DNA from 3 places in the Sphingomonas sp. DMC6 genome. Region 1 is predicted to be linked to each of the others. Evidence: riboswitches for the same ligand, from Rfam matches in the RefSeq annotation. Region 1 holds a riboswitch; each other region holds the start of a gene.
The links. A riboswitch is a leader RNA that binds a small molecule or an ion and turns the genes downstream of it on or off. The one in region 1 is predicted to bind cobalamin.

Region 1 (4,367 bases):
TTGTAGATGTCCTGCGTGTCGTAGAGGTTATAGACCAGCACGAACACCTTGTTGGCATCGCCGCCGACGTCGAAGCCGATCGACGGGCCGGTCCAGTAGATCGGCCGCTGGCCCTCGATCTTGTGGAACATCTGGCCCTTGCCATAGCGCAGGCCGACGCCGATCGCGCCCGCCGCCTCGCTGCCGGCGATATAGGCATTGGGCTGGCCCTGATCCTTCAGGATCTTCTCGATGAGGCCGGCCAGGCCAGCGGCGCCCTTGCCGAACACGCCCTCTGCGGCGGAAAGCACGTCGTCCTGCGCGAAGGTATCGGTCGCCTGCTGCCGGACATTGTCGCCCGGCTGGGGCGCCGTGGTAGCGGCGGCGGGCGGCGTGGCCTGCATGTCCTGCTGCGGAGGCGGGGGATTGTCGGCCGGGGGATAGGTGGGCGCATCCGCCGGCGCCGTCGTCGCCTGCGGCGGCGGGCTGCGCAGGTCCGAATCGATCGCCGCGTTGGGGTCCACTGTCGTGACCTGCGCCGCTGCCGGCACGGTCGCCAGCCCCATCAGCGCAGCCGCCGACCAAAACGCCAGAGAACGCAATCGCATCGTCAATTCCACCCCCAAAATGTGCGGAGACGCTAAAGCCAAGCGGCTGTCGCTGCAATGAACGGGCGATAACCTGAGTCGATTTCGCGTTCGGGTGGTTCTACCGGTTGATCCCCCCGCATCGCTTCGTTATAGGGCTCGCCCTCAGGCCCTTTCCGGAGACGTGGGTGAGTGGCTGAAACCAGCGGTTTGCTAAACCGCCGTACGGGGATTACTCGTACCGAGGGTTCGAATCCCTCCGTCTCCGCCATTCAATTACAATAAAATCAACGGGTTAAGTCGGAAAGGCCCGGCTGTGCCATTGGCACACCCGCCGGCGCGCAGCGGATGCGGCATCGAAGGCGTCCCCATATTTCGTTTCGCGGCGTTCCGGTTGTTGCTAACGGGGCGGCGCGATGATCATTTCTGCACCCACCGACTATCGGGAAGCCGCCCGGCGCCGGCTGCCCCGCTTTCTATTCGACTATATCGATGGCGGTGCCGTCACCGAAAGCACGATGCGCAGCAACGTGGCCGAATTGCAGGGCGTGGCGCTTCGCCAGCGCGTGCTGCACGGCGTGGGCGAGCCTGACCTGGGTACGGAAATTCTAGGCAGCCCCTGGGCGCTACCGTTCGCGCTGGCCCCAGTCGGTGCCACCGGCATGTATGCGCGTCGCGGCGAAGTGCAGGCGGCGCGCGCGGCGGCGGCAAAGGGCATTCCCTATATCCTCTCCACCGTCTCGGTCTGCTCGATCGAGGAAGTCGCCGAACATGCCGAGGGCGATCTGTGGTCGCAGCTCTATGTGCTCAAGGATCGCGGCTATATGCAGAGCTCGCTCGAGCGGGCCTGGGCCGCGGGCATGAAGACGCTGGTCTTCACGGTCGACATGCCGGCGCCGGGTTCGCGCTATCGCGATCGCCATTCGGGCATGGCGGGCAGCGGCGCCACGCTGCGCCAGTACATGCAAGCGGTGATGCATCCGCGCTGGGCGCTCGATGTGGGCGTGCTGGGCAGGCCGCTCTCGTTCGGCAATATCGAGCGCTATACCGGCCGCCGGATGCGGATGAAGGATTATACCGGTTTCCTGTCGCGGAATTTCGATCCCTCGATCCGCTGGTCCGACCTCGAATGGATTCGCGAGAGCTGGAAGGGCAAGCTGGTCCTGAAGGGCATATTGGACCCGGAGGATGCGCGCGACGCCGCACGGCTGGGGGCTGATGCCATCATCGTTTCCAACCATGGCGGCCGCCAGCTCGATGGTGCGATCCCCACCGCGCGCGCGCTTCCTTATGTGGCGGACGCGATTGCGGGCGACATGACCGTGCTTGCCGATTCGGGCATACGCTCCGGGCTGGACGTGGCGCGGATGCTGGCGCTGGGCGCGCAGGGCGTCCTGCTCGGCCGAAGCTATGTCTATGCGTTGGCGGCGCGGGGCCAAGCCGGCGTCGAACATCTGCTGGAGCTGATCGCGGCCGACTTGCGGGTGACGATGATCCTCACCGGAGCCCGGACCATCGCCGACATCACTCGCGATCAGCTGGTCGCCGTCGAGGCAGAGATCGTACGCGGGCGCAGCGCGCAGTAAGCGCCCGGCGCGCTGGCTTGTGCCCGTCGCGCGGCGCGCCTATCACGAGCAGCGTAACGGGTGCCCGAAAGGGCTTAATCGGGAAGTCCGGGCGGTGGGTCTCCACCAAAGCCGGCACTGCTCCCGCAACTGTAGCCGGTGAGCGCATCGCCATCATGCCATTGGGGGCCTGGCCCCCGAGAAGGCGGCGACGGCGCGACGATCCGGCAAGTCAGGAAACCGGCCCGATACCGTCGTTCCTTCGCGCGGGCGGGATGTACCGGGCGGACGAGGGCTATCCCTTGGCGGACGACAAGCCGTGTCTGTTGCCGAAGGGAAGCCCGATGTCGAAGCACCGCTGACCTGATCTCGCAGCCGCGATGCCACCCGTGCATCGCCCGCTTCCCCATGCCCGCCCGCGCGGCGGCAACGGCCATTCCACCCCCTGTTCCGGGAGAATGCCATGATCGATACCCCCCGTTTCCAGCGCATCGTCTTTGCGCTGCTCGTGTTGGTGACGCTCGTCACCCGCAGCCATTCGCTCAGCCCGTTCGTGCATCTGCCCGAGACGGCGCTGGCCAGCTTCTTCGTGCTCGGCTTCTTCGTGCCGCGCACCCTGGCGTTCGCGGCGCTGTTCGCGCTGACCTTCGCGATCGACGTGGTCGTAATCCGCTTGTTCGGCCAGTCCGATTTCTGCTTCACCGCCGCCTATGCGATGCTGGTGCCGGCATACGGCGTGATGTGGTTCGCCGGGCGCTGGATGCGCGATCGTGCCGGTGTGCGGTTGGCCGCGCTGCCCGCCATCGCGCTGGTGCTGATTGCCGCAAGCTTCGTGTCGGAGCTGCTGTCGAGCGGCGGCTTCTATTTTCTCAGCGGCCGGTTCGACGCGCCGACGCTGGCGGGCCTCCTGCCCCGCATTGCCCGCTATTATCCGCCGACGCTGCTGGCGACACTGATCTGGGCAGGTGCAACCGCCGGCACGGTAGCGGTATTGCTCGCGCTGCGGCCCGACCTGCGCCGGGTGCGCGCACGATGAGCCTGTCCGAGGAAGAGCGAAACCGCCAGCATCGCGAGCGCGCGCAGAAGCACAAGGCGGTGGTCGATGCGAAGATCGCCGCTGCCACCGGGGACAAGGGCCTGTTGCTGGTGCTGACTGGCAACGGCAAGGGCAAGTCGTCCAGCGCCTTCGGCATGGTCGCGCGCACGCTAGGCTATGGCCGCAAGGCGGCGGTGTTCCAGTTCATCAAGGGTGCCGAGGAAGTGGGCGAGCGCGCCTTCTTTGCCGGCCACCCCGATGTCGTCTGGGAACGCTGCGGTGAAGGCTTTACCTGGGAGACGCAGGACCGCCAGCGCGACATCGCCGCCGCCCGCGCGGGGTGGGAAAAGGCCAAGGCCGCGCTGGCCGATCCGGCAATCAGCCTGGTCGTGCTCGACGAGCTGACCTACCTCATCACCTATCGCTATCTGGAGCTGGACGAGGTGCTGTCGCCGATCCTCGCCCGCCCGGCGATGCAGCATGTCGTCATCACTGGCCGCGCCGCGCACGAGGCACTGGTCGAGGCCGCCGATACGGTCAGCAGCATCGGCGACGTCAAGCACGCCTTCCGCGCCGGTATCCGCGCGCAGGAGGGGGTCGACCGGTGAGCGTGGCATGCTGCCCGGCACTGCTCGTTGCGGCGCCGGCATCGGGCCAGGGCAAGACGCTGGTGACGGCGGCGCTCGCCCGCTTGCACCGGCGCGCCGGGCGGCGGGTCCGCGTGTTCAAATGCGGGCCTGACTTTCTCGACCCGATGATCCTTGAACAGGCGAGTGGCGGACCCGTCCATCAACTCGACCTGTTCATGGTCGGTGAGGATCGCTGCCGCGCGCTGCTCCATGCCGCCGCGTGCGAAGCGGACCTGATCCTGGTCGAAGGGGTGATGGGCCTGTTTGACGGCGATCCCTCGGCGGCCGACCTCGCCGCCCGCTTCGGCTTGCCGGTGCTGGCGGTGATCGATGGCAGCGCGATGGCGCAGACCTTCGGCGCGCTGGCGCTGGGTCTTTCCCGCTACCGCGCCGATGTGCGTGTCGCGGCGGTGCTCGCCAACCGGGTGGCGGGCGAACGCCATGCCGCGATGCTGGAAGCGAGCGTACCAAGCGACATCGCCTGGCTGGGCGCCTTGCCGCGCGACGGCGAGATCGGCTTTCCCGAACGCCATCTCGGGCTCGTGCAGGCGGGGGAGATCGCCGATCTTGA
Region 2 (4,367 bases), on a different contig from region 1:
GCGGGCCGGCGGCACCAGTTCCACCAGCACCGCATCGGCGCACGGGTTCATCGACACGATGCCCCCGCCGCCCTGCGGACCGGGCGGGGGCGCCGCGCAACTCGCGGCCATCAGGCAGACGAGCAGCGCGGCGCTTCGCATCAGTTGAACCGCAACCGGACGCCGCCATAGGCAGCGCGGCCCAGCGTGCCGTAGCCGGTAATCGTCTGATAGCGTTCGTCGGTCAGGTTCTCGACCCGGGCATAGACCGACAGCAGGCGATTGACCGGCATTTCGGCGCGGATGCTCGCCAGCGCATAGCCGTCGATCCGCGTCTTGTTGCCCGCATCGTTGAAGCTGTCGCCCACCATCGTCACTGTGCCACCGATCGCAAGCCCGAAGGGAAAGCGGTAATCGGCCGAAACGCTGCCGGTGTCACGCGGGCGGCGCGGCAGATCCTTGCCCAGCGTGCTGCCGCTCAGGCTCTGCGCATAGACATGGGTGAAGCTGCCGCGCACCGTGAAGGCCGCGACCGGGTGCAGCACCGCTTCCAGCTCCACGCCCTCGGCGCGGGTGCTGTTGATGTTGTAATAGCTCGACGTGACGAAGTTATAGTCGATCTGGTTGTCGGCATCGCGGTGGAACCAGGTGAAGCCGATCGCGACCTGATTGCCGGCGATCGACTGGCGGATGCCCGCCTCGTAGCTCTTCGCGGTTTCCGGCTGGAGAGCCGCGTTCCCGTAAGCGCTGTAGAGCTGGTACAGCGTCGGTGCCTTGAAGCCTTCGCCATAGCTGGCGTGGAGCAGCGTGCCGGGGGTGGCGCGCACCGCCAGATCGGTGTTCCAGGTCCAGTGGTTGCCGAACGTGTCGTGGTCGTCGTTACGCACGCCCGCCGTCACCGTCACCGGCGCCACGGGCGTCACGATCGCCTGGCCATAGACGCTGGTGACGCCGACCGATTTTGCCGTGGTGCCCGGGCCGCCATCGTTGAAGCGGATGCGGCTGTCTTCATGTTCGGCGCCGAACACGACGCGCAACTGGTCGAGCAACTGCGCGTCGCCCTGATAGAGGTAGCGCTCGGCGCGGCCGCGATAGGCATATTCCAGCGTCGGCGTGGTGGCGGGATTATAGCCGTCGCGGTTGATGTTCGAATAGGTGAAGCCCAGCCGGTTGTGGAGCTTGCCGCCGAACAGGTCGCCCTTCAACCCGGCATAGCCGTAGAATTCGCGCGTCTTGGCATATTCGCCGGTGTCGCCGAACGCATAGGTGGGCGGGGCGTAGCCGTCGAGATCGACCTTGGAATCGGCATAATAGCCGCGCAGGTCGAGCGACAGGCCTTCGACCAGCTTGACCTGAACATTGCCGGTCGCGCCGAACTGGCGATAGCCATCGGCTTCCTTGCCATTGGCCGCGGCGGAAATACCGTCGGTGGTGGTATAGCCGGCGGTCAGCCCGGCGGTGATGCGGTCATTGCCGCCCGCGAGTGCGGCATTGCCGCTGAACGTGCCATAGCTGCCGCCTTCGGCATTGGCGCGGGCCTTCAGGCCTTCGCTGCCCTGCAGCGTGGTGACGTTGACGACGCCGCCGATCGCCTGGCTGCCCCAGATCACCGAATTGGGACCGCGCAGCACTTCCACCCGCTCGATCGAGCCGGCGAGCAGGCTGCCGAAATTATAGGCGCCGCCGGTCGAGGAAGGGTCGTTCACGCGAATGCCGTCGATCAGCACCAGCGTCTGTTCGCTCTGGGCGCCGCGGATGTTCACATTCGTCTGGGTGCCCATCCCGCCATTGCGGGTGACGGTGACGCCGGGTGTGGTGGCCAGCAGGTCCGACAGCACCAGCGTCTGGCGCTGCTCGATTTCGGCGCGGTCGATGATGGTGACCGAGCGGCCGACCTGGTCGATCGGCTGGGCAACGCCGCTGGCGACGACGACGACTTCGTTGTCGGTCTTGCTGGAATCGTCCTGCTGGGCATGGGCCGCGAACGGCACCAGCAGGGCACCGGTCGCGCAAAGGAAGTTCAGGTAACGCATTGCTTCAAGACACCTCGAAACGGGCCCGCCCCGGGGGCCGGGACGCGCCGCTGGTTTGGTGTCGCTCACGCGGGGATTTCAGCCCCGTTCGCCCGGTACACCCCGCCCGCGCAAAGGAATCGACTGTGGCGGGCAGGTCTCCTGGCTTCCGGGTCATCGCCTGGGCACGCCGCCTTCCCGGAACAGGTCCAGTGGCTTTGTGGCGTGCAGGCTCGCCGGCTACAGTTGCGGGGGCAGCTTCGGACTTGCAGACCGAATTCCCTTTTCATCCCCCGGCCAAGGGGGACACCCGTCACGCGCCGGCCTGTAGCGGCAAGCGGCGGGGCGGGGCAAGGGGTAAAGCCGAATGGGGGCTGCGGCCAGTTGCGGACATGCCTGTGCCAGTTCAAAACAGGCATCATGAGCGCAAATAAGACTGTTGGGATCGCTACCGTGGTCATGGTTCTTTCTGCGTGGGCTTACATTGCGCTCTCGGGAGAACCGCGTTTGCCGATCGGTATTGCGAACGGCCGATATTCAAGCGCCTGTTGTGGCACGATCGTCTTGCACGACGGGGTGATGACCGTTGCAAATCAGCGTGTTGATTACATCATAGAGCGGGACAAGGTAGGCCCGTATGTGCTGCCAGCGGCATTCGTTGGAGCGTCAGCGCATGCCTTCATCGTCAGGTATGATGCTTACCCGCTTAAGCTACGTCTCGACGATCCAGCTCATCCCCACCAACTGGAATTGCTTGGTAATCCCGCGGACAGTGGACGGTATTCGTTTGCACGGGTGAACGGCGGCTAGCCACCACTTCCGGCCGTTCCAAGCCTAACCTGCATCAGTATTCCTCCCTTTTCCCCAAGTCGTTTCGCCGGAGCGGCAAAGTTTCGGGACGATTCGAGGCGTTACCGGAACGGCGATACCGCCCGCGCGTTCAATCGCGCCAAGGAAACAGGAGGATGCGCTCATGAAGAAATCGTTGTTGATCCTTGGCGTCTTGCCGGTCGCCGCCCTTGCCGCCTGCCATAATGGCGGCGAACGTGCCGACAACGGCATGGCAGCGGGCAACACCGACAATATGGTCACCAGCATGCCCGCCGACGAAAATGTCAGCGGCATGGATGCGAATGCGATGAACGGCATGGCCGGCAACGAAACTGCCGCCGCGCCGGTGTCGGGTCAGAAATTCGTCAACACCATAGCTGCCAGCGATGCCTATGAAATCGCCGCCGGGCAGCTTGCCCAGCAGAAGGCGACGGACAGCAAGCTGAAGGATTTCGGCAAGGAGATGGTCAAGGACCATAACGACTCGACCGAAAAGCTGCGCAAGGCATCGGGCAAGGCGACCCCGCCGCTCACACCCGACCCGACGATGACTGCCGAGCAAAAGGCCAATTTGGCAACGCTGCGCTCGGCGACGGGTGCCGATTTCGACTCGGCCTATCGCTCGCAGCAGGTGAAGGCGCACGAGCAGGGGCTGGCGGTGTTGCGCAGCTATGCTCAGGGCGGCGACGTGCCGGCGCTGCGCGACTTCGCCGATTCGACCGCCAAGGTGGTGGCCGATCATCTCGACAAAATTCGCGGCCAGTAAGGCCCCGCAGGGCGAGGCGGCGGCGTCAGGCCGCCGCTTCGCTCGCAATCTGTAGCGGCACCGGCGCGGCGGCCGGGGCGCCGGGCTGGAGATGCTTCAGCCGGCCATCGACATGGCCACCCTGTTCGATGGTGATCGTCTCATATTCGACATCGCCGACGATTCGCGCGGAGCGCTCGACGGTGAGCTGGCGGACATGCACCGATCCTTCGATGTTGCCGGCGATGCGGGCCGTGTCTGCGCGCACGCTGCCGAAAATCTGGCTTTCGGCGCCCTGCGCCAGGGTGCCGCAATCGACATCGCCCTCGATGCGCCCGTCGACATGCAGGTCGGCCGTGGCGGTGAGGTTGCCGGTGATGACGATATCGGCGCCGATCACCGAAAACATGCCGCGCTTGCCATTGGCCGGTGCGGCCGGTGCCGCCTGACGTTCCTCGCGACCGCGATTGCCGTTGAACATGCCTGATCCCCAACCCTTGATCCGAATCCCGCAGGGGCGTTAGCACAGCGCAAGGCCCGCTACAGCCTCCGTGAATCCCCGAGATGGGGCAGGGTGGAAGTGGTTGACCGCAACCGGGCACATCGGTATAGGCGCGCCGTTCCACGTGGGCTGGTCTTCAAAGGTGCCATCCCGCTTTGGAATAAGAGCTGAACGTTGCTGGAGACGCAATCGCCCGGGGGGCAAGAATGCCGCCGGGGCTTTTTCGTATTCTGTCCAACAGGGCTCCAGCAAAGTAACCACTTGAAAGGTGAAGGGCTTCATGCCGACGATTAACCAG
Region 3 (4,367 bases), on a different contig from region 1:
CGCCGGCAGCCGCCAGCGCCTTGGATGATGTTCGCGCAGATCGCCTAGCAGGCCCGCGCGCTCTTCCATACCCTCGCGAAATTCCTGCGGGAAATGCGCCAGATCCTCTGCAGCCACACCGATATTGACGATGCCGTGGCGCGTGAACGCGAGGTTGAGGAACGCCCCGCCCTCTTCCACGCCCGCTTCGGCGTCGGCCTCGCTGCACACCGGCAGGGTGCCGACGAACCGCCGCGCCGCGACGGGGTCGGTGATCCGCATCAACAGCAGCGCACCGTGTTGCACCGGGTGATGGCTGCGTCCGAAATTATGGACGATGCCGCCCTGCACATCCGCCGACTGGTAGGTCAGACGCTGCGGCTTGGGCGCGGCCGGGTCCGGCGCGCCGGGCTGGGCCAGCCATTGCAACTGCTCGGCCACCGCCAGCTTGTGGACCGGCGCCAGCGCATCGACATTCCAACCCTTCAGCAGATGCTGCGCGGCCCAGAGCAGATAGCGGCCGTCGCCCTCCCGATGGTCCGGGGGATAAACATCGGTCAGCCGATAGAGCGCAACCAGCGCCTCTACACCAATCCGGTCGCTTTCCAGCTTGGTAGCCGGGTCTTCGCGCAGGCGCTTGGCGGCTAGCTCGGGATCCTCTATGGTGACGGTCGCCGGGTTCACCCCGGTCTGCGCCTCGCGCTCCAGCCGCTCGATATGCAGCGCATATTGCATATCGTCGATGCTGTTGCCGTTTGCGGAGAAGAAGAAATTGCTGTCGACCTGGCTCTGGCGCACCCAGGCGAGATAGTCCGGAAAGCCATGCTCGGTGGCCGTGACATAGCCTTCGCAGTTACAAAAGATCAGGTCGAGCAACGGCCCTAGCGGGTTCCAGATCAGCCGCATATAGGGCTCAAGCGGGCGATCGAAGGTGGCACCCAACAACAACCGTTTCGGCTCTGTATCCAGGATGGCGATACGATAATCGAGCAGGGAATGGATGCGCGCGGAGGTATCTACGAAAGGCTGGCGAGCGGAATGTTCGCGCGCGGTCGCACGAAGCTTGAACAACCCTTTCAGTACCATGCGCAGCCGCGACTCGAACGTAACGCTCTCGAACGCATCGACAAAACCCTGCCGGATCGGCGCAGTGAGCGTAAGATCGCTTACGGACTCAAGGTGCTTGCTGCTGATCATCTTGTGCATCGTACATCCCCCACTTTGCGCAGCGCGGTTACCGCGCGATCCCGGCGGGAAGCTGCATCAAGGGAGCGGAAAATGTCTGTGGGTTTTCGCACCAGCGTTCGCGGCGCTCGCCTTCACATGTGCGAAAAATCACATTGAGACTGTGGCCTTGGCCACTGTTACCGCCTTCAAACTGCGGCATGGAAGTTCCTGAGCAGCAGGGAAACTCGTTATGGTTATTCACGCCGCACGCGATAATCGGAACGAACCGGTCCTGCCGCGCAAGCCATTGCCGCGGGTGCGTAGCTGGCGGACGAACGAGACTGCTGACCGGCGTATTGCTGCGCCCCTTGAGGAAGCGACCATGTCCACGCCCCGGCATCTCATCGACGCGCTGGAATCGCTGTCCAGCGCGGTGATCGAGGCGACGGGAAGCTGGGCATTTCTCGCCTCTGAGCGCATCCAGCTCGTAGACGCCGCTCATAAGGCGGCATGGTTGCTCGTGCGCGTGAACCGGAACGAAGGGTTGATCGCGCGCCACCCCGATCTCACCGGTGTCATCGCCAGCACCTATGCGGCCACCCATGCGCTGCATGGTGTCCGTCGGCTGGGACAGGGATCGGAAGCGCTGGCCGACCTGTTGACGTTGTTGGTCCGCGTGGACGACCTGCTGCCCGTCAGTGCCCAGATCTACCAGTAAAGTCCCTGGGGCTACAGCTCGTTCTGCCGCCGGCTTGATCGGCGGCGCCAAACCCCTTAACCCATCAAACGCGACCGGTTCCCCGAGAGGGGATTAAAAGGGAACGGGGTTCAAGACCCCGGCTGCCCCTGCAACTGTGAGCGGCGAGCCGTTCGGCCATATGCCATTGGGCGTTTCGATGCCCGAGAAGGCGGCCGGACTCAGGCATGGACCCGCGAGCCAGGAGACCTGCCGTTCGCGGTCGTTTCTCGGGCGGACAGGGTGTGCCGACCGGGCGGGGATATCCTCGAGCGACGACAGCAAGGCTCGCGCGGCATGGCGCGGGGCGCTGGCGCGCGTGATCGTGTTCCAGGCTGCTCCCGTATCAAGCCGCACGCGCATCGTGATGGCTCGGGAGTGGTCTTGATGGTTCGAGTTCATGTTTTCACGTCGCGTGCAGGCGCGGCATTCGGCTGTGCCGGGGCACCGCGATGACGATGCTGCGGCCCGTTGCCGATGGCGTCGCCATCGTTGCTTGCAGCACCTGCCGCCATGACGCGGAACTGCGGGAGGATGCCGAAGGCGTGCGCGGCGGCGCGCGGCTCGCGGAGGCACTGGAATCGCTGAAGGCGGAAGACGAACGCTATACCGGCATCGCGGTGCATCGCATGCCCTGCCTGTTCGCCTGCACCGAGCATTGCACGGTGCATCTGCGTGGGCCTGGGAGGATGGGATATGTGCTCGGACGCTTTGCGCCGCAGAGCGATGATGCCCGTGCGATCCTCGATTTCGCAGCAGAATATGCCGCCAGCGAAGACGGGTGTGTTCCCTATGCGCGATGGCCCCAGGGTGTGCGGGGGCATTTCCTTGTCCGTACCCCGCCGGCCGGGATGCTTCCCGAATGAGCGGCTTTCCCAGCGTCGCGGCCTTTGAAGCCTCGTTGTCGGCGCTGCCCGATACCGATGTGCACGCGACCGAAAAGGCGCGGGTGCGGCAGGCGCAGCTTACCAAGCCTGCGGGATCGCTCGGCCGGCTCGAGGGGATCGCAGTGTTCCTCGCCGGATGGCAGGGACGCGCCATTCCCCGCATCGAACGCGCGGAGGCGATTGTCTTCGCCGGCAATCATGGCATCGCCGCTCGGGGCGTCAGCGCTTTTCCGGCGGAAGTGACCGCACAAATGGTCGCCAATTTCGAGGCCGGCGGTGCAGCGATCAATGCACTGGCGGATGCAGCCGATGTCGCGCTTAAGGTTATTCCCATCGACATCGACCGCCCAACTGCCGACTTCACCATGGCGCCCGCGATGGACGAAGCGGACTGCCTCGCGGCGCTGTCGGTCGGTGCTCAGGCGGTCGATCCCACCCTCGACCTGCTGCTTCTGGGCGAAATGGGCATCGCCAATTCGGCAAGTGCGGCCGCGCTCTGCCTGCGCAGCTTTGGCGGCGACGCGGCCGACTGGGTAGGGCCGGGCACCGGCGTACACGGCCCGGCGCTGGAGGCGAAGCGGACTGCGGTCGCCCAAGCGATCACCCACCATGCCAAAGCCCCACAAAGCGCATTCGAGACGATGCGGCGCGTCGGCGGTCGCGAGATCGCTGCCATCGCCGGGGCGGTGCTCGCCGCACGGCAATATGGCATTCCGGTGTTGCTGGACGGCTATATCTGCTGCGCGGCGCTGGCACCGCTGGCGGCAACCGCACCTGACATCACTGCGCATTGCATCGCCAGCCATTGTTCGGCGGAACCGGGGCATGGGCTGCTGCTCGAGCGGCTCGGGCTGGATCCATTGCTTCGGCTAGACATGCGCCTGGGCGAAGCGAGCGGGGCAGCCGTCGCCGCACTGCTCCTGCGCGCGGCAGTGAAGGCGCACGCGGAGATGGCAACCTTCGCCGAAGCCGGAGTTGCCGGCGCAGCATGAACAGCGTGCTGGTATACCTGTTACGGCATGGAGCAACCGAAGCGGGCGGACGGCTGATCGGCCGAACGGACGCCATGCCGTCCCCCAAAGGCGTGCAATCCTGTCTCGCGCGCGCGATGCGGCTCGAGGTCGACAGCGTCCATTGCTCCACCTTGGCGCGTGCGCGCGCGCCGGCTCTCGCGCTTGCCGCGGCGTTCGACCGGCCACTGCACGAAGATGCCCGTTGGTGCGAGCTGGGTTTCGGCGAATGGGACGGCATGGCGCTCGATGCTATCGATCCCGACGCGCTGGCGCGCTTTCGTCGCGACCCCGTTGGCGCGCCGCCGCCGGAGGCCGAAAGCTGGGGTGCGCTGGTCGCACGCGTGGGCACGGCGCTGGCAACGCTTCACGGCACTGCGTTGGTGGTCACTCATGGCGGGACGATGCGTGCTGCCCTTGCCGCGGCGTGCCGGATCGACTTCCCCGCGCTCTGGGCGTTCCACCTGCCCCATGCGGCGCTGCTGACCATAAGAGTATGGCCTGGGCACCCCGGGGGCGGCGAGATCGTCGGGCTCGTGACGTGAAGCGCTTCCTTGTCGCCCTGCATTTTCTGACGCGGTTGCCGCT

Region 2: it holds a riboswitch for cobalamin, as region 1 does, so the genes downstream of both, ACT53M_RS17435 (TonB-dependent receptor plug domain-containing protein) here and ACT53M_RS05445 (hypothetical protein) in region 1, are expected to answer to the same signal.
Region 3: it holds a riboswitch for cobalamin, as region 1 does, so the genes downstream of both, ACT53M_RS01725 (DUF1636 domain-containing protein) here and ACT53M_RS05445 (hypothetical protein) in region 1, are expected to answer to the same signal.

The regions. Positions count from the first base shown of each region.
Region 1 covers NZ_JBQUYT010000002.1:335,848-340,214, reverse strand. The annotation lists gene ACT53M_RS05460 (DUF1134 domain-containing protein) at 1-587, opposite strand, end outside; tRNA gene ACT53M_RS05455 (tRNA-Ser) at 745-837, shown strand; gene lldD (FMN-dependent L-lactate dehydrogenase LldD) at 983-2,152, shown strand; cobalamin riboswitch at 2,194-2,394, shown strand; gene ACT53M_RS05445 (hypothetical protein) at 2,595-3,167, shown strand; gene cobO (cob(I)yrinic acid a,c-diamide adenosyltransferase) at 3,164-3,775, shown strand; gene ACT53M_RS05435 (cobyrinate a,c-diamide synthase) at 3,772-4,367, shown strand, end outside.
Region 2 covers NZ_JBQUYT010000009.1:55,971-60,337, reverse strand. The annotation lists gene ACT53M_RS17440 (ABC transporter substrate-binding protein) at 1-141, opposite strand, end outside; gene ACT53M_RS17435 (TonB-dependent receptor plug domain-containing protein) at 141-2,012, opposite strand; cobalamin riboswitch at 2,127-2,320, opposite strand; gene ACT53M_RS17430 (hypothetical protein) at 2,412-2,801, shown strand; gene ACT53M_RS17425 (DUF4142 domain-containing protein) at 2,965-3,588, shown strand; gene ACT53M_RS17420 (bactofilin family protein) at 3,614-4,048, opposite strand; gene rpsL (30S ribosomal protein S12) at 4,350-4,367, shown strand, end outside.
Region 3 covers NZ_JBQUYT010000001.1:411,423-415,789, forward strand. The annotation lists partial or broken gene ACT53M_RS01715 (Dyp-type peroxidase) at 1-1,185, opposite strand, end outside; gene ACT53M_RS01720 (hypothetical protein) at 1,529-1,864, shown strand; cobalamin riboswitch at 1,923-2,114, shown strand; gene ACT53M_RS01725 (DUF1636 domain-containing protein) at 2,341-2,748, shown strand; gene cobT (nicotinate-nucleotide--dimethylbenzimidazole phosphoribosyltransferase) at 2,745-3,761, shown strand; gene ACT53M_RS01735 (histidine phosphatase family protein) at 3,758-4,324, shown strand; gene cobS (adenosylcobinamide-GDP ribazoletransferase) at 4,321-4,367, shown strand, end outside.